4 regions of the Comamonas sp. 17RB genome follow, and region 1 is predicted to be linked to each of the others. Evidence: predicted binding sites of a transcription regulator. Region 1 holds the regulator's gene; each other region holds the start of a gene.
What was found. The regulator sigma-54, encoded in region 1, starts transcription at its own class of promoters, with help from an activator protein. The targets are predictions, from matches to a motif close to TGGCANGNAANCTGCTTT.
Positions count from the first base shown of each region.

Region 2: the regulator sigma-54 is predicted to act here: its motif matches at 2,930-2,947, upstream of QM470_RS04480 (urease subunit gamma).
Region 3: the regulator sigma-54 is predicted to act here: its motif matches at 2,475-2,492, upstream of QM470_RS13395 (ammonium transporter).
Region 4: the regulator sigma-54 is predicted to act here: its motif matches at 1,583-1,600, upstream of QM470_RS16160 (P-II family nitrogen regulator).

Region 1 is NZ_JASHHY010000013.1:25,448-29,862, reverse strand. It holds gene QM470_RS20265 (THUMP domain-containing class I SAM-dependent RNA methyltransferase) at 1-223, opposite strand, end outside; gene QM470_RS20260 (hypothetical protein) at 364-735, shown strand; gene QM470_RS20255 (ribokinase) at 787-1,800, opposite strand; gene QM470_RS20250 (RNA polymerase factor sigma-54) at 2,004-3,569, opposite strand; gene lptB (LPS export ABC transporter ATP-binding protein) at 3,624-4,403, opposite strand; gene lptA (lipopolysaccharide transport periplasmic protein LptA) at 4,400-4,415, opposite strand, start outside.
Region 2 is NZ_JASHHY010000002.1:273,158-277,572, reverse strand. It holds gene ureC (urease subunit alpha) at 1-1,588, opposite strand, end outside; gene QM470_RS04490 (urease subunit beta) at 1,588-1,893, opposite strand; gene QM470_RS04485 (HupE/UreJ family protein) at 1,907-2,515, opposite strand; gene QM470_RS04480 (urease subunit gamma) at 2,617-2,919, opposite strand; gene QM470_RS04475 (hybrid sensor histidine kinase/response regulator) at 3,178-4,415, shown strand, end outside.
Region 3 is NZ_JASHHY010000007.1:57,170-61,584, reverse strand. It holds gene QM470_RS13415 (histidine phosphatase family protein) at 1-330, shown strand, start outside; gene QM470_RS13410 (DUF2164 domain-containing protein) at 496-759, shown strand; gene QM470_RS13405 (hypothetical protein) at 874-1,164, shown strand; gene QM470_RS13400 (LLM class flavin-dependent oxidoreductase) at 1,305-2,312, shown strand; gene QM470_RS13395 (ammonium transporter) at 2,562-3,764, shown strand; gene QM470_RS13390 (5'-nucleotidase) at 3,847-4,415, shown strand, end outside.
Region 4 is NZ_JASHHY010000008.1:303,541-307,955, forward strand. It holds gene QM470_RS16155 (ammonium transporter) at 1-1,111, opposite strand, end outside; gene QM470_RS16160 (P-II family nitrogen regulator) at 1,138-1,476, opposite strand; gene QM470_RS16165 (YifB family Mg chelatase-like AAA ATPase) at 1,744-3,276, shown strand; gene QM470_RS16170 (LysR substrate-binding domain-containing protein) at 3,430-4,365, opposite strand.

The sequences.
Region 1 (4,415 bases):
TCTCGTTGCGGTACATGCTGTGCGACAGCTCGATCAGCACGCGCTGTGCCAGGCGGCTGTGCAGGTTGAGCAGCAGGGCGTCGCGCCACATGCCGCGCAGCATCACGCCGCCCCGGCCCACCAGCAGGTCTTGCCCGGTGGCGCCGGTGATGGCGTGGACCTCGTCGGCCAAAAAGCCCTCGACGCCGGCGGCGCAGGGCAAAAACAGGTGCAATTGGTTCATAGCAAGCCGCCAAGGATACGCGAGACACCCCGGCCACGGCGCGCGGTGGAGTTTCTGCGTCCCCCCTGTCCGGACCGTCCAGGCTCCCCTGCTGGCCTCCCGGACACTCCGCACCGCCGGGATTTGCGTACGATGCGGGCATGTCTACGCATTTCCTGACCTCTGTCCCGGCACTGGCCCGTGTCCGCCTGCTGCTGGCTGCTTCGGCCCTGGCCCTGCTCAGCGCCTGCCAGTCCGCGCCCACCCAGCCGGCAGCGCCTGCCACCGCCGGCCAGGCCATGCCCGCCGCAGCCACCGCACCTGCTGTGGCCGAACCCCAGCCGCTGGACGAAACCCCGGAGCCGCCGATTCTGGGCAAGCGCACCGACAGCCATGGCTGCAAGCCTTCCACCGGCCATGCCTGGTGCGAACGCACCAAGAGCTGCGAACGCCCCTGGGAGCTGGCCCTGCAGCGCGGCTTTGAAAACACCCCGGCGGGCTGGCACGCCTACTGCGACGGCAGCACCCGCTGAGCACGGCACGCCTGCAGCCCGGCACGGCGGCTGGCGTGCTCGCCCCGCCGCCTACTGCACATGCAGCGGGCTGGCCACGCCACCGGCCAGGGCTTCGACCTGGGCGCGCTGCGGTATGGAAGCCTGGGCGCCCACCTGGCCCATGCACAGGCTGGCGGCACGTATGCCCCACTGCACGGCGTCGCCCAGGGCATGGCCTTCGGCCAGCCGGGTGACCAGTGCCCCCAGAAAGCTGTCGCCCGCCCCCGTGGTGTCCAGCACCGGCAAGGCCAGCGCGGGATGGGTGCTGACACGCCCGCCGCACACGGCCACCGCCCCCTGAGCGCCCAGCGTGACCACCACCTGGGACACGCCCCGCGCCAGCAGGCGCTGGGCGCCGTCGGCTGCCGTGGCCGGGCTGTCCACCACCTGATCGCTGTAGGCGGCGGCTTCGACCTCATTGACCACCAGGGTGTGGACCAGGGGCCACCAGGCTTCGGGCAGCTCGCGCACCGGTGAAGGGTTGAAGACCACGCGGCAGCCAGCGCTGCGGGCCGCCTCCAGCACCTGCTCCAACACGCTGTCCGAGGTCTCGCGCTGCAGCAGCACGAAATCGGCCTGGGCCAGCACATTCAGCAGTGCCTCATCCGGCAGCTCCAGCAGCACATTGGCGCCGGGCACCACGCAGATCCGGTTCTGGCCATTGCCCTCCACCAGCACCATGGCCGCACCGGTGGAGACCCCGTCCAGCACCTGCACATGGTCCATGTCCACGCCGGCGTCGTGCAGCGCCAGCCGCAGGCTGTTGCCATGGTGGTCGCGGCCGACGCAGCCAAACAGCGTGACCTGGGCGCCGTGGCGTGCGCAGGCCACTGCCTGGTTGCCGCCTTTGCCGCCGGGCAGGTAGCGCAGGCTGTGGGCCATCACGGTTTCCCCGGCCCGGGGCACGCGTTCCAGGTGCAACACCGCATCCATGTGCAGGCTGCCCACCACGGCGATGCGGGCCACGCTGTGCGGGTGATCGGGTTCGGGCTGCGCCGACAGCAGCTTGCGAGGCAGCGCGGAAGAAGAAAGCGGTGCAACCATGGGGTGTCTCCTTTGCTGCCAACGGCCGTGGCATGTGCGGAATGAACCAAGGATGGCTGCACGATACCTCCAACTGCCGACGCTGCCCAGCCGGTTTGCACGGGTCTGGGGGATTGCGGCAACGCAGCATGCCCGCAGGGGCTCCGCCACCGCAGGCTGTGGCCTCACCGGGCGTCCCGCAGCCCTCTGCAGCCCCGCTGCGCTTACAGCGTCTTGCGCAGATTGGCCGGCGCGATCTTCAGCGCCTCACGGTACTTGGCCACGGTGCGACGGGCGCATTCGATGCCCTGCTCCTTGAGCATTTCGGCGATCTGGCTGTCCGACAGCGGCTTCTTGGCGTTCTCGGCCGAGACAAACTGCTTGATCAGCGCCCGCACCGCCGTGCTGGAGGCATTGCCACCGGTTTCCGTGCCCAGCCCGGAGCCGAAGAAATACTTGAGCTCGAAGGTGCCGTGCGGCGTGGCCATGTACTTGGCGGTGGTCACCCGGCTGATGGTGGACTCGTGCAGGCCCAGCTCGTCGGCGATGTCGCGCAGCACCAGCGGGCGCATGGCCAGTTCGCCGTGCACGAAGAAGTTCTTCTGCCGCTCCACGATGGCGCGCGACACCCGCAAGATGGTGTCGAAGCGCTGCTGCACGTTCTTGATGAACCAGCGCGCCTCCTGCAGGCGCTGCTGCAGGCCGGCATGGCCTTCGCTGCCCTTGTGGCCGCGCAGCGCACCGGCATACACATCGTGCACGCGCAGACGCGGCAGCACGTCGGGGTTGAGCTGCACGTTGAACTGGGGCGTGCCTTCGCTGGCACGGCGGCCGGCGCGGGTGACGATCACGTCCGGCACGATGATGTTGCGCTCCACATTGACAAAGCGCCGGCCGGGCCGGGGCTCCAGCCGGGCGATCAGTGCCATGGCCATGCGGGTGCGCTCCTCGCTGCTGCCCGTGGCCTGCATCAGGCGGCGCACATCGCGCCGGGCCAGCAGGTCCAGCGGCTGGGCGCAGATGGTCAGCGCCGTCTCCACCACACTGGCCTCGGCCTCACCGCGCTGCAGCAGATGGTTCAGCTGCAACTGCAGGCATTCGGCCAGCCCCTGGGCGCCCACGCCCACCGGCTCCAGGCTGTGCAGCAGCCGCAGTGCCACGGTGAAGCGGTGCACCAGCTCGTCGAGCTGTTCCGGGTCGTCCGTGCCGGCCAGGCCCTCGGCCAGGGACTGCAGCGACTCTTCGAGGTAGCCGTCGTCGTTCAGGTTCTCGATCAGGAAACGCAGCACATAGCGGTCCAGCTCGGACAGGTGCAGCGACAGCGACTGGCGCAGCAGGTGGTCGGTCAGCGATTCATGTGCACGGGCCAGATCCAGGGCGCTGACTTCATCGCCATCGCCGCCCTGTGCGTTGCGCGCCGGGGCATCGCCGCCCCATTCGCTGTCATCGGGGCGCAGTTCGCTGGTGCCGTCGCCCTCCCAGTCGGGGGCATCGTATTCCGTGCTGCCGGGGCCTTCCGCACTGTCGGCGGGCGCCTCCGCAGCCCCTGCCGTCAGCGCGCCATCGGCGGCATAGTCATCGCTCTGCGCCGGCGTATCCGACTGGGACAGGCCGAAGTCTTCGCGGGGGGCGTCGTCGCTGTCGACTTCCAGAAACGGGTTGTCGTCGAGCATCTGCTCGACTTCCTGCGCCAGCTCCAGCGTGGACAGCTGCAGCAAGCGGATCGACTGCTGCAATTGCGGCGTCAGCGCCAAATGCTGCGACACCCGCAGTGACAAACCAGGCTTCAACGCGACGCTCCCTCTCTGTGATCTTGTATGTGTCGTGGCGGCGGAAGTGGCGGGCTACATCCTGAAATGTTCGCCCAGGTAGACCCGCCGGACGTCGGCGTTCTCCACAATCTCTTCCGGTGTGCCCTGCGCCAGCACATGGCCGTCGCTGATGATGAAAGCGTGGTCGCAGATGCCCAGCGTCTCGCGCACGTTGTGGTCGGTGATCAGCACCCCGATACCGCGCTCCTTCAGGAAGCCGATGATGCGCTGGATCTCGATCACCGCGATGGGGTCGATACCGGCAAACGGCTCGTCCAGCAGGATGAAGCGCGGCTGCGTGGCCAGGGCCCGGGCAATTTCCACGCGGCGGCGCTCGCCACCCGACAGCGCAATCGCCGGCGAGGAGCGCAGGTGGTCCACGCGCAGCTCCTTGAGCAGATCGGTCAGGCGCCGCTCCACCTCGGCCTTGGTCAGGGGCTTGCCCTGTTCGTCCTGCTGCAGCTCCAGCACGGCGCGGACATTGTCTTCCACGCTGAGCTTGCGGAAGATCGAGGCTTCCTGCGGCAGATAGGACAGGCCCAGGCGCGAACGCTGGTGGATGGGCATGTTCGCCACCGAATGGCCGTCGATGTAGATGTCGCCGGCATCGCTGCGCACCAGGCCCACGATCATGTAGAACGAGGTGGTCTTGCCCGCGCCATTCGGGCCGAGCAAGCCCACCACTTCGCCTTTCTGCACGGCCAGGGACACGTCCTTGACCACCTTGCGGCTGCCATAGGACTTGGCCAGATGGTGCACTTCCAGGCGGCTGCTGGCGCCTGGGGCGGTCGGGGTGTCGGAAGAGCGGGTCACGGGTTGCGCAAT
Region 2 (4,415 bases), on a different contig from region 1:
TGTGCTGCTTGCGCACGCCGCGAATGCCTTTGACGGCCGACAGCGTCTTGTGCAGGCCGAAGCGCTGGCCAATGTCCGCGGCCAGACCGGCCTGGGAGACAAAGGTGAGCGAGGTCCTGGCAATGGCGCCGCCAAAGCTGCCGAACATGGGCCGGTAGTGCACCGGCTGCGGCGTGGGGATGGACGCATTGGGGTCGCCCATGGCCGCCATGGCAATGAAGCCGCCTTTCAGGATGCAGGCGGGTTTGACCCCAAAGAAAGCGGGCTTCCACAACACGATGTCGGCCCATTTGCCCACTTCGATGCTGCCCACTTCGTGGCTGATGCCGTGGGCGATGGCGGGGTTGATCGTGTACTTGGCGATGTAGCGCTTGACGCGGAAGTTGTCGTTGCGCGCGCCGTCACCTGGCAGTGCACCGCGCTGTAGCTTCATCTTGTGCGCGGTCTGCCAGGTGCGCAGGATCACTTCTCCCACGCGGCCCATGGCCTGGCTGTCGGAGCTGAACATGCTGATCGCGCCGATGTCGTGCAGGATGTCCTCGGCCGCAATCGTCTCCTTGCGGATGCGGCTCTCGGCAAAGGCCAGGTCTTCGGCAATGCCGGCATCCAGGTGGTGGCAGACCATCAGCATGTCGACGTGTTCGTCCAGCGTGTTGATGGTGTAGGGGCGCGTGGGGTTGGTGGAGCTGGGCAGCACATTGGCCTCGCCCACCACCTTCAGGATGTCGGGCGCATGGCCGCCACCTGCGCCTTCGGTGTGGAAGGTGTGGATGGTGCGGCCCTTGAAGGCGGCCACGGTGTCTTCCACAAAGCCGGACTCGTTCAGCGTGTCGGTGTGGATGGCCACCTGCGTGTCAGTCTCTTCGGCCACGGTCAGGCAGTTGTCGATGGCCGCGGGCGTGCTGCCCCAGTCTTCGTGCAGCTTCAGGCCGATGGCCCCGGCGCTGATCTGCTCGTGCAGGCCCTGCGGCAGGCTGGCGTTGCCCTTGCCCAGAAACCCGAGGTTCATGGGGAAGGCGTCAGCGGCTTGCAGCATGCGTTCCATGTTCCAGGGGCCGGGCGTGCAGGTGGTGGCAAAGGTGCCGGTGGCCGGGCCCGTGCCGCCGCCGATCATGGTGGTCACGCCGCTGGTCAGCGCCTCTTCGATCTGCTGCGGTGCGATGAAGTGGATGTGGGTGTCGATGCCGCCGGCGGTGACGATCAGCCCCTCGCAGCTGATGATTTCGGTCCCCGGGCCGATGATGATGTCCACCCCCGGCTGCGTGTCCGGGTTGCCCGCCTTGCCGATGGCGGCAATGCGGCCGCCCAGCAGGCCGATGTCGGCCTTGACGATGCCCCAGTGGTCGATGATCAGCGCATTCGTCAGCACCGTGTCCATGGCGCCCTGCGCGCGGCTGCGCTGGCTTTGCGCCATGCCGTCGCGGATGGTCTTGCCGCCGCCGAATTTCACTTCCTCGCCATAGCCGCCGGCGGCCAGCGTGAAGTCCTTTTCGACTTCAATCAGCAGCTCGGTGTCGGCCAGGCGCACACGGTCGCCCACGGTGGGGCCAAACGTTTCGGCATAGGCGCGTCGGTCCATCTGTGCCATCACAAGTCTCCCTGTACCAGGCCGCGAAAGCCGTAGATTTTGCGGTCGCCGCCCATGTCCACCAGTTCCACCGTGCGTTGCTGGCCCGGCTCGAAGCGCACGGCCATGCCGCTGGCGATGTTCAGGCGCATACCGTGTGCGGCGTCGCGGTCGAAGGACAGTCCCGCATTGGTTTCGGCAAAGTGGTAGTGCGATCCGACCTGGATCGGGCGGTCGCTGGCATTGCGCACCACCAGGGCCACGGTGCGGCGGCCCGGGTTGAGAGGGTGGGCACCCTCGTCCAGTAGCAGTTCTCCGGGAATCATGCGGGCCTCCGGTTTATGCCAGTTTGGTCAGCATGAAGGCACCCAGGGCCGCAGTGGCCCCGCCGCCGAGCTTGGCCGCCCACTGGTGGCGCTGCATTACGGCCTTGCCCAGCACCATGCCGCAGACATGCAGCAGGCCCGATCCCAGCGCAATCCCGGTCAGGGCGCCAACAGCGGCCCAGCCCGTGTCGCCCGCCAGTTCAAAGCCGTGGGCGGCGCCATGGAAGAAGGCGAACACGCCCGCCAGCGCAGCGGCCAGCACCCAGGGCATCTTCTTTTGCACGGCCACCAGCAGGCCCAGCACCAGCACGGAGGCGGCAATCATGGGCTCCACGCCCGGCACCCACAGGCCGGCAAAACCGGCCAATGCACCGGCCACCAGCAGTGCGACAAACGCCGCCGGCGCGCGCCAGGCGGGTGTGACGGTCAGCGCGCTCCAGGCGCCCACCGTCAGCATCGCGGCCAGGTGGTCGGCGCCGGTGAACGGGTGGGCGAAGGCATGGCTCAGGCTGTCCAGGAAATTGTGGTGACCGCCGCCATCCGCGCCCACATGGGCCAGGGCGGACAGGGGCAGGGCAGTCGCTGCAGCGGTCAGGGTGGTGAGGAGGTGTTTGGTTTTCATGGCAGTCTGGGCAAGGAGGGGAGAGCCGGCTGGCGAAAGGGCACGATGTAGCGCAATAGGCGGTGCAATGTGCGGTGCAGTGGGGACGGTCGTGGCGGCGCTCAGACGATGGGGTCGTGCACCGTGACCAGCTTGGTGCCGTCGGGGAAGGTGGCTTCGATCTGGATGTCGGGAATCATCTCCGGCACCCCTTCCATCACGTCGTCGCGCGTCAGCACCGTACGGCCTTCGCTCATCAGCTGGGCCACCGTCTTTCCGTCGCGCGCGCCTTCCAGCACATAGGCGCTGATCAGGGCGACGGACTCGGGGTAGTTCAGCTTGAGTCCCCGTGCACGGCGCCGCTCCGCCAGAAACGATGCAGTGAAGATGAGCAGCTTGTCTTTTTCGCGAGGTGTGAGTTCCATGGCCACAGGCGATGCAAGCGCTGTGCCAAGTGCTGCACCGCTTTGGCGAAGCCTGTGTGCACAAAAACAGTGCAATCAAGGGGCTGCCTGCTTTTGGTGCATGCCTGTTTGTGGTGCATGCATGGGTTAGGGGCTAGGTAGGGTGTGTCGCAGTGACGCCATTGAGGTGGAGGTGGGCGCAGGCGGTCGCGCACCTGCCGGGCGCTATGGCGGCGGCGTGCGTGCGGCGCGGCATGAAAGCTGCAAGCGTGGGTCTCCATGGCCCGTCCCCCGCTGACCACCGTTGCTGACAACCCCCCCGCAGCCGCGGCCGAGCAGGCTGTGGGAACGCCTGCCGCACAGCAGGTGGTCAAGGTGCGCCGGGACTACAACACCTGGGTGGCGACCGAGACGCTGGAAGACTACGCGCTGCGCTACACCCCCCAGCGCTTTCGCAAATGGTCCCATGCGCGGGTGGCACACACGGCCTTCGGTGCGGCCTCGTTCCTGATTCTGGAGGCCGTGGGTGCCACGCTGCTGGTGCAGTACGGCTGGGCCAATGCCTTCTGGGCCATTCTGGCCACGGGGCTGATCATCTTTGCGGCCGGCCTGCCCATCAGCATCTACGCCGCACGCTACGGGCTGGACATGGACCTGCTCACGCGCGGTGCGGGGTTTGGCTATATCGGCTCCACCATCACCTCGCTGATCTACGCCAGCTTCACCTTCATCTTTTTTGCGCTGGAGGCGGCGGTCATGGCCTATGCGCTGGACCTGGCACTGGATATCCCGCCGGCCTGGGGCTACCTGGTCTGTGCGCTGCTGGTGATTCCGCTGGTCACCCACGGGGTGTCCATCATCAGCCGGCTGCAGGTGTGGACCCAGCCGCTGTGGCTGGTGATGCTGGTGGTGCCGTTTGTCTATGTGGCCATCAAGCAGCCCCAGGTGTTCAGCGAAGTGCTGCACTACGGCGGCGAGCGCAATGCCGGCGCCGGCTTCAGCCTGCCGCTGTTCGGCGCCGCGCTGACCGTGGGCATTGCGCTGATCACGCAGATGGGCGAACAGGCCGACTACCTGCGCTTCATGCCCCAGCCCGTGCCCGGCCAGCGCGGGCGCTGGTGGGCGGGGGTGCTGCTGGGCGGGCCGGGCTGGGTGGTGCTGGGCGTGGCCAAGATGCTGGGCGGGGCGCTGCTGGCCTACCTGGCGATTTCCCACGCCGTGCCGGCCGAGCATGCGGTGGACCCGAACCAGATGTACCTGGCTGCCTACGAAAACGTGTTTCCCCATTACAGCTGGGCGGTGGCGGCCACGGCGCTGTTTGTGGTGATCTCCCAGCTCAAGATCAATGTGACCAACGCCTATGCCGGTTCGCTGGCATGGAGCAATTTCTTCTCGCGCCTCACGCACAGCCATCCGGGCCGGGTGGTGTGGGTGGTGTTCAACACCTTCATCGCCTTCATGCTGATGGAGATGAACGTCTTCCGCGCCCTGGGCGAGGTGCTGGGCCTGTATTCCAA
Region 3 (4,415 bases), on a different contig from region 1:
GGGCAGCTCTGGGAGCAGATCTCCCGCCCAGATATCGATGCCTGGGCTGCCGACCTGGCCACTTGCGCTCCCGGCGGCGGGGAATCGCTGGCCGCCATGCTGCAACGCGTGCAACAGGCCTTGCAGCACAGCTGGGCCCACGACAGCCGGCAGGGCAAGCGTGATGTGGTCTGGGTCACGCACGCCGGCGTGGTCCGCTGTGTGCAATGGCTGCAGCAGCACGGCAATGGGCTGCCCACCAGCGCCGAATGGAACCTGCCCGCGCCGGGCTATGGCCAATGGCTGGCCCTGCCATGGGACGGTCTGGCGGGCATGCAGCAACACCTTTGACCGCTGCGCAGTGCGGGCTTGGATCCTCGTGCCGCGCACGACACACTCTCAAGAAAAAGCCCGTTTCTGCGCGTCCTGCCGCTCCTGGGCGCTATCCATCCCGGCTGGGCAGCGCGGGTACCACAGGACCCGCACCTCCCTGCCCATCATTTCGCGTCCACCTCTATGCCTTTGACCCTGCCCCCCGAAGCCCAGCAGCAGGCGATTGCCTCCATCGAACGCTATTTCCGCGAGCACATGGACGAGCCCATAGGCAATGTCGCCGCCGGCGGGCTGCTGAAGTTTTTCGTGGAAGAAGTGGGCCCTGCGCTCTACAACCAGGGCGTGGCCGATGCCCAGGAAAACCTGCAGTCCCGCGTGGCCGAACTGGACATCGAGGTACACCACGAGGCCTTCACCTACTGGAACCAGCGATCCCGCCGCAAGTGAGCCACCGCTGCCGACCGCAACTATCCATGTACCCAGCAGTACAGCAGCCCCACAGGCCAGAGGCCATCCCCCGCCCCGCACCAAGACCGCCAGCATGTGCCTGACAATGGCCCCATGTTGGAATCACTACGAACCTGGGCTGCCCCCTATGGCGGCGACGCCTTTCTGTACCTGACCGTGCTGGCCGTGGCCAGCTATGCAGCGCTGCTGTATTTCAAGGAGCGCGTGCCCACGGCACGCCTGCGCCGATTCATCCGCCTGGCGGCGCTGGTGGCACTGCCGTTTTCCGTGCTGGCCATGGAAACCGGCGGCGGCCAGAACCTGGGCATTGCCATTCTGTCGCTGGTGTGGTGCGTGATCATCGGCATCACTTGCAAGAACGAAATGTCCCGCCGCAGCGAGTGAGGCGCGCGGCACAGCGACGCACGGCTCCCCTGCCCACGCAGCAGCGGGCATGCTGACCCCGCGCCTGAAGCACAAAACCCATTCCAACTGGCTTCCGGCGCACAGCGACACGATTTGATTTTTCCCTCTGGAGAACTGCCATGACCGACTTTCCCCCACGCCTGCCCCGCCTGTCCATGCTGGACCTGGTGGCCGTGCGCGAAGGCGGCACCGTGCGCCAGGCGTTGGACATCGCCCTGGACACGGCCCGCAAGGCCGAGGAACTGGGCTTTGCCCGCTACTGGCTGGCCGAACACCACAACATGCCGGGCATCGCCAGCTCGGCCACTGCGGTGCTGGTGGGGCATATCGCCGGCGGCACCTCCACCATCCGCGTGGGCTCGGGCGGCATCATGCTGCCCAACCACGCACCGCTGGTCGTGGCCGAAGCCTTTGGCACGCTGGCCGAGCTCTATCCCGGCCGCATCGACCTGGGCCTGGGCCGGGCGCCCGGCACCGATGGCCCCACCATGCGTGCACTGCGCCGTGACCGGGTGGAATCGGAAGAGGATTTCCCCCGCGACGTGACCGAACTGCAGCGCCTGCTGGGCCCGGTGCAGGACCACCAGCGCATCGTCGCCATGCCCGGCGCCGGCACCCATGTGCCCATCTGGCTGCTGGGCTCCAGCCTGTTCTCGGCCCAGCTGGCGGCAGCCAAAGGCCTGCCTTATGCCTTTGCCTCGCACTTTGCTCCGCGCATGCTCCACCAGGCAATTGCACTATACCGCCAGCTGTTCCAGCCTTCGGCCCAGCTGGACAAGCCGTACGTGATCGTCGGCGTGCCGGTGATTGCCGCACCCACCGACGCCGAAGCCGACTTCCTGGCCAGCAGCACCTACCAGCGCGTGCTGGGCATCCTCACCGGCCAGCGCGGCCGCCTGCAGCCCCCGGTGGAGCACTACATGGCCAGCCTGGGCCACCAGGAAAAAGCCGCCATCCAGGACTTTCTGGCCATGGGCGTGGTCGGCGGCCCCGAACGCATGCGTGCCGGCCTGTGGTCCATCGCCCAGGCCACCCAGGCGGATGAGCTGATGCTGGTGTCCGATGTCTACGATCCCGCACTGCGGCTGCGCAGCCTGGAGATCACGGCGCAGGCCGCCATCTGGTAAGGCCCCAGGCCCCGGCTGGCCCGCACCACAACGGGGCGGGTCGCCTCCATCCCTGCGGCATCCCACCCAGCGCAGGCAGGGGTCCCATTGCGCAGCCCCTTGCTGCAGCACGATAGTCCACGCGCCCCACACCGGTGCACCCACCTCCCCCCAGCTACCGCCTGGCGCGGTTTTTGCTTGTTTTTAGTGCGCTCCGTGCTTTTCACGTGCACGCGCACCAAGAACAACCAATATCAGCTGGAGCGCTTCATGGAAGCACTAAAACAGGGCGCAGATGCCCTGTTCATTTTGATGGGCGCGGTCATGGTCCTGGCCATGCACGCAGGTTTCGCCTTTCTGGAACTGGGCACCGTGCGACGCAAGAACCAGGTCAATGCCCTGGTCAAGATCCTGGTGGACTTTTCCGTCTCCACCGTGGTCTATTTCGCCGTGGGCTATGCCGTGGCCTATGGCACAGGCTTCTTCGTGGGCGCCGAACAACTGGCAGCCCACAACGGCTACGCGCTGGTGAAGTTCTTCTTTCTGTTGACCTTCGCCGCCGCCATCCCCGCCATCATCTCGGGCGGCATTGCCGAGCGCGCCAAGTTCTGCCCGCAGCTGATTGCCACCGCCATCATCGTGGGCCTGGTCTACCCCTTCTTCGAGGGCATTGCCTGGAACGGCCACTTTGGCGTGCAGGCCTGGATCAAGTCGCTGACCGGGACAGAGTTCCACGACTTTGCCGGCAGCGTGGTGGTGCACGCCGTGGGCGGGTGGATTGCCCTGGGCGCCGTGCTGCTGCTGGGCCCGCGCAGCAACCGTTACCGCCGCGATGGCGCGATTGCCGCCACCCCGCCCTCCAGCATCCCCTTCCTGGCCCTGGGGGCCTGGATCCTGGCCGTGGGCTGGTTCGGCTTCAACGTGATGAGCGCCCAGAGCCTGGACAAGATCTCGGGCCTGGTGGCCGTCAATTCGCTGATGGCCATGGTGGGCGGCACGCTGGCCGCACTGGCCCTGGGCAAGAACGACCCCGGCTTTGTGCACAACGGCCCGCTGGCCGGCCTGGTGGCGGTCTGCGCCGGCTCGGACCTGATGCACCCGCTGGGCGCCCTGGTGGTGGGCGGCGTGGCCGGGGCACTGTTCGTGGCCATGTTCACACTGACACAGAACAAGTGGAAGATCGACGATGTGCTGGGCGTCTGGCCGCTGCATGGCCTGTGCGGCGTCTGGGGCGGTATTGCGGCCGGCATCTTCGGCACCCAGGCGCTCGGCGGCCTGGGTGGCGTGCACCTGGGCGCACAGCTGATCGGCACGCTGATGGGTGTGGCCTGGGCCACGGCCGGCGGCTTTGCCGTGTACGGGCTCCTTCGCAAGACCATGGGCCTGCGCCTGAGCCAGGAACAGGAATTCGACGGCGCCGACCTGTCCATCCACCGGATCAGTGCCGCGCCCGAGCGTGAAGCCAACTGGTAAGCACCGCGCTCTGGCCACGGGCCGGCAGCAGGCATGTGCCGGGAAACGCTATGCTTGGCCATTGCCCTGGCTGAAAGACTGCATGCCCGTTTCCCTGCACGACCAACTGGTGGTGGCCATCTCCTCGCGCGCCCTGTTCGATTTTGAAGAGGAAAACCAGCTCTTCGACCGGGACCCGGCTGGCTATGTGGCACTGCAGCGCAGCCGACTCGACCAGCCGGCCCCGCCCGGCGTGGCGCTGCCGCTGGTGCGCAAGCTGCTGGCCTTCAACACTCCCGAGGAACAGCGGGTGGAAGTGGTGCTGCTCTCGCGCAACGACCCGGTCAGCGGCATGCGGGTGTTCCGCAGCGCCAAGGCCCATGGGCTTTCCAGCATCCAGCGCGGCGTGTTCACCCAGGGGCGCGACCCTTTCGGTTACCTGCGGCCGCTGGGCGCCCACCTGTTTCTGTCCGCCAACGCCGCCGATGTGACCGAAGCCCTGCGCCTGGGCTACCCCGCCGCCCGGGTGCTGACCGAATCCGCCGGCGCCAGCGCCGCCCATCCGCAGGAGGTGCGCATTGCCTTTGACGGCGACGCCGTGCTGTTCTCCGACGAGGCCGAGCGCGTCTACCAGACCCTGGGGCTGGATGCCTTCCAGCGCCATGAAATGGA
Region 4 (4,415 bases), on a different contig from region 1:
CGCCCACGCCGTGGACACCGAACACATCGCAGGTGTCATCGGCCTTGAGCATGCGCTTCAGACCGGACACACCCCACAGGCACAGAGGGCCGGCGATCAGACCCATCACGATGGAACCCATGGGGCCCACGAAACCAGCAGCGGGGGTGATGGTCACCAGACCGGCCACCGCACCCGAGGCAGCGCCCAGCATGGAAGCCTTGCCCTTGTGCAGCGCTTCGGCCACGATCCAGGACACGGCGGCAGCGCCGGTGGCCAGGATGGTGTTGATGAAGGCCAGACCGGCGATGCCGTTGGCGGCGCCTGCAGAGCCGGCGTTGAAACCGAACCAGCCCACCCACAGCAGGGAGGCACCGACCATGGTCAGCGTCAGGCTGTGTGGAGGCAGGGCTTCACGGCCGAAACCGATGCGCTTGCCCACCATGTAGGAACCCACCAGGCCGGCGATAGCGGCGTTGATGTGCACCACGGTGCCGCCGGCGAAGTCCAGTGCGCCGTCCGCAGCCAGCAGACCACCGCCCCAGACCATGTGGGCCATGGGGATGTAGCTGAAGGTGAACCACAGGATGGAGAACAGCATCACTGCCGCGAACTTGATGCGTTCGGCGAAGGCACCCACGATCAGCGACACGGTGATGGCGGCGAAGGTGGACTGGAAGGCCACGAACACGTATTCAGGGATGGTCTTCAGCGCGCTGGACAGCGTGTCCGGCGTGATGCCGGCCAGGAACAGCTTGTCGAAGCCGCCGAAGAACGTGCCTTCACCGCCGAATGTCAGCGAGAAGCCGTAGATGGCCCACAGCACGGTGATGGCCGAGAAGATCACGAACACCTGCGCCAGCACGGACAACATGTTCTTGGAGCGCACCAGGCCGCCGTAGAACAGGGCCAGGCCGGGGATGGTCATCAGGATCACCAGCATGGTGGAGGTCAGCATCCAGGCGGTATCACCGGCGCTGAGGGTGGGAGCGGCTTCGGCAGCAGCGGCTGCAGCCGGGGCGGCGGCCTCGGCCACAGCGGCCACGGCAGGAGCGGCTTCTTGGGCCAGTGCACCGGCGGCTGCGGTCAGCAGACCCAGGCCCAGTGAAAGTGCAGGGAGCGTTTTTTTCATGACTGTCTCTCGCTGAAGGGTGGATATCAAAGGGCTTCTTTACCGGTTTCGCCGGTGCGGATGCGCACCACCTGTTCCAGGTCATAGACGAAGATCTTGCCGTCACCGATCTTGCCGGTGCGGGCTGCGGATTCGATGGCTTCGAGCGCCTGCTCCAGCACCGCGTCGTCCACGGCGGCTTCCAGCTTCACCTTGGGCAGGAAGTCGACCACGTACTCGGCGCCGCGGTACAGCTCGGTGTGGCCCTTCTGGCGGCCAAAGCCCTTCACCTCGGTCACGGTGATGCCCTGCACGCCGATTTGCGAGAGGGCTTCGCGCACCTCGTCCAGCTTGAAGGGTTTGATGATGGCTGAGACCATTTTCATGATTGCGTCCTCCTGAATCGGGTGCTTCGGCGCCCGGAGTTGTAACTCGGTGGCTGGCTGCGGGGCGGCCATGCCGTCTGTCTGTTCGATGCGTACCGACTGTCACAAAGCATGGAGCGTGCCAGCCACAGTTCTCCCAAGCGAGGGCCGAGGCCCACTACAGTGTTACCGAGGGGGACGCGGTCGATCACCCCGTCTATGCACCAAAGCAGTGCAGCCACCACATATCCCGATTTCCGCCACGCACTCGTCTGGGGAGAACACGCCATGGGCCTTGCAAGCGTGCGCAGCCGCGCACTGGTGGGCATGCACGCCCAGCCGATCGAGGTGGAAGTGCATCTGGCCAACGGCCTGCCCTGCCTGACCCTGGTGGGCCTGGCCGATACCGAGGTGAAAGAGGCCCGAGAACGCGTGCGCAGCGCCATCCTGAACGCCGGGCTGGAGTTCCCGCACAGCAAGCGCATCACCGTCAACCTGGCGCCGGCCGATCTGCCCAAGGATTCCGGCCGCTTCGACCTGCCCATTGCCCTGGGCATCCTGGCGGCCAGCGGACAGATCGACCCGGCGCAGCTGGCGCGCTATGAATTTGCGGGCGAACTGTCGCTGTCCGGGGCGCTGCGCCCGGTGCGCGGGGCACTGGCCACCGCCCTGGCCATGCAGCTGCACGGCGAGGGCACGCCTTTGGTGCTGCCCCAGGACAGTGCCCGGGAAGCCGCGCTGGTGCCGGGCACCACGGTCTATGGCGCCGCCCATCTGCTCGAAGTGGTGCGGGCCCTGCAGCCCCGGGCCACCGAGGGCCTGCCGCTGGCCGAGGCCATTGCGCCTGCTGCGGCCCCGGACGGGCCCGACCTGGCCGATGTGCAGGGCCAGGCCAGTGCCAAGCGCGCGCTGGAGATTGCCGCCGCCGGCGGCCACGGCGTGCTGCTGGTGGGGCCCCCGGGCAGTGGCAAATCCATGCTGGCCCAGCGCTTTGCCGGCCTGCTGCCGCCGCTGACCGCGCTGGAGGCCCTGGAAGCGGCGGCCATGGCCAGCCTGGCCGGCCCGTTTGACGCCGGCACCTGGGGCCAGCGCCAGATTGCCGCCCCCCACCATACGGCCAGCGCCGTGGCGCTGGTGGGGGGCGGGTCACCCCCTCGGCCCGGCGCCATCTCCCGCGCCCACCATGGGGTGCTGTTTCTGGACGAGTTTCCGGAGTTCGCCCGGCCGGCGCTGGAGGCGCTGCGCGAGCCGCTGGAGACCGGGCGCATCCAGATCGCCCGCGCCGCACAGCAGGCGGACTTTCCCGCCCGCTTCCAGCTGGTGGCCGCCATGAACCCCTGCCCCTGCGGCCTCCAGGGCAGCCCCCGCTGCCGCTGCACGCCTGATCAGGTGGCGCGCTACCACGCCAAGCTCAGCGGCCCGCTGCTGGATCGCATCGACCTGCAGGTGGAAGTCCCGGCCCTGGCGCCGGCCGAGCTGCTGCAGCGCAGCGAACCCGGCAGCGCCGCTGCGCCCGCCGAGTCCAGCGCCCAGGTACAAGCCCGCGTGGTCCAGGCCCGCCACCTGGCGCTGCAGCGCCAGGGCCACGCCAACCAGTGGCTGGAAGCCGCCACGCTGCAGCAGCACCTGCAGCTGGACGACGCCGCCCAGGCACTGGCCCGCAAAGCCGCCGAACGCCTGGGCTGGTCGGCGCGCGCCACCCACCGCGCGCTCAAGGTGGCACGCACCATCGCCGACCTGGCCGGCAGCCCGGGCATCCAGGCCGCCCATGTGGCCGAAGCCCTGCAGTACCGGCGCGCCATCGTCCGGCCGCACCCCTGAGCCTTTCGCACCAGTTTGGTGCAACGACGCCGCAGAGTGCGCCCACACGGCCTGCCGGTGCGGCGGATTGCCTCCCACTGCGGGCCGATGAACGGTCAAAGAGCGCCATTTGGCGGCAGAACCCGCTGCTTCAGCTCTCCCGCTGGCGCCGCACTAGGCCCACAGGGGTTCGGCCACGGGCGCGGCCACCACCGCCTCCTTCGCCCCCACCACCGGCTCCACCACCTCCTGCAGCAGCTGCGCCATCGCCCGCAGTGCCGGCGACCAGCTGGCCTGCGGCCCGGTGACAAAGCAGGTGTCCACCTGGGCAATCCCGGCCAGTGCCGGCGGCAGCGGGCACCAGTGCACCCCGAAGCGCTGCTGCTGGGCGGCGATCAGGGCCTGGGGCAACAGGGCGTAGCCCATGCCGGCGGCCACACAGCCCAGGATGGCATCCAGCGTGCCCAGCTCCATGATCTGCACGGCGGTGATGCCCTGGCTGGCCAGCAGCAGCTCGATGCGCTGGCGGTAGCTGCAGCCCTGGCGGAAGGCCAGGAAAGGGGTGCTGCCCAGCTGCTCCGGCGTGGGGAAGGCCGCCAGCGGTGCCACGCTGACCAGCACCAGGGTCTCGCGGAACACCGGCCAGCCGGTCAAGCGCGCCTGCGGCGGCAGGCCGGCCACGAAGGCGCAATCGATCTGCCCGGCCAGCAACTCGGCCAGCTGGCTGGCCGTGGGGCCGGTGCGCAGTTCCAGGGCCATGCCCGGGTGCCGCTGGTGCAGCTGCGCCAGCAGCGGCGGCAGGCGCAGCGCGGCCGTGGTTTCCATGCTGCCGATGCGCAGCGCCCCGGGTGCCGCCTGGCGGCCCTGCAGCAGGGCCAGGGCCTCGTCGTGCGCCTGCAGCATCTGCTGGGCATAGCGGCGCAGCAGCCGCCCGGCGGGCGTGGGGTGCACAGGGGCACTGCGTTCCAGCAGCTGGGCGCCGGCCTCGTCTTCCAGCTTCTTGATGTGCGCCGTCACATTGGACTGCACGGTGTGCAGCAGTTGGGCGGCCGCACCGAAGCTACCGGATTCGCACACGGCTTCGAACATGCGCAGGGATTTGAGTTGCATGGCGATCCCATCTGAAAAAAAGATGCAGGCCATCATTTTGAATCATTGGA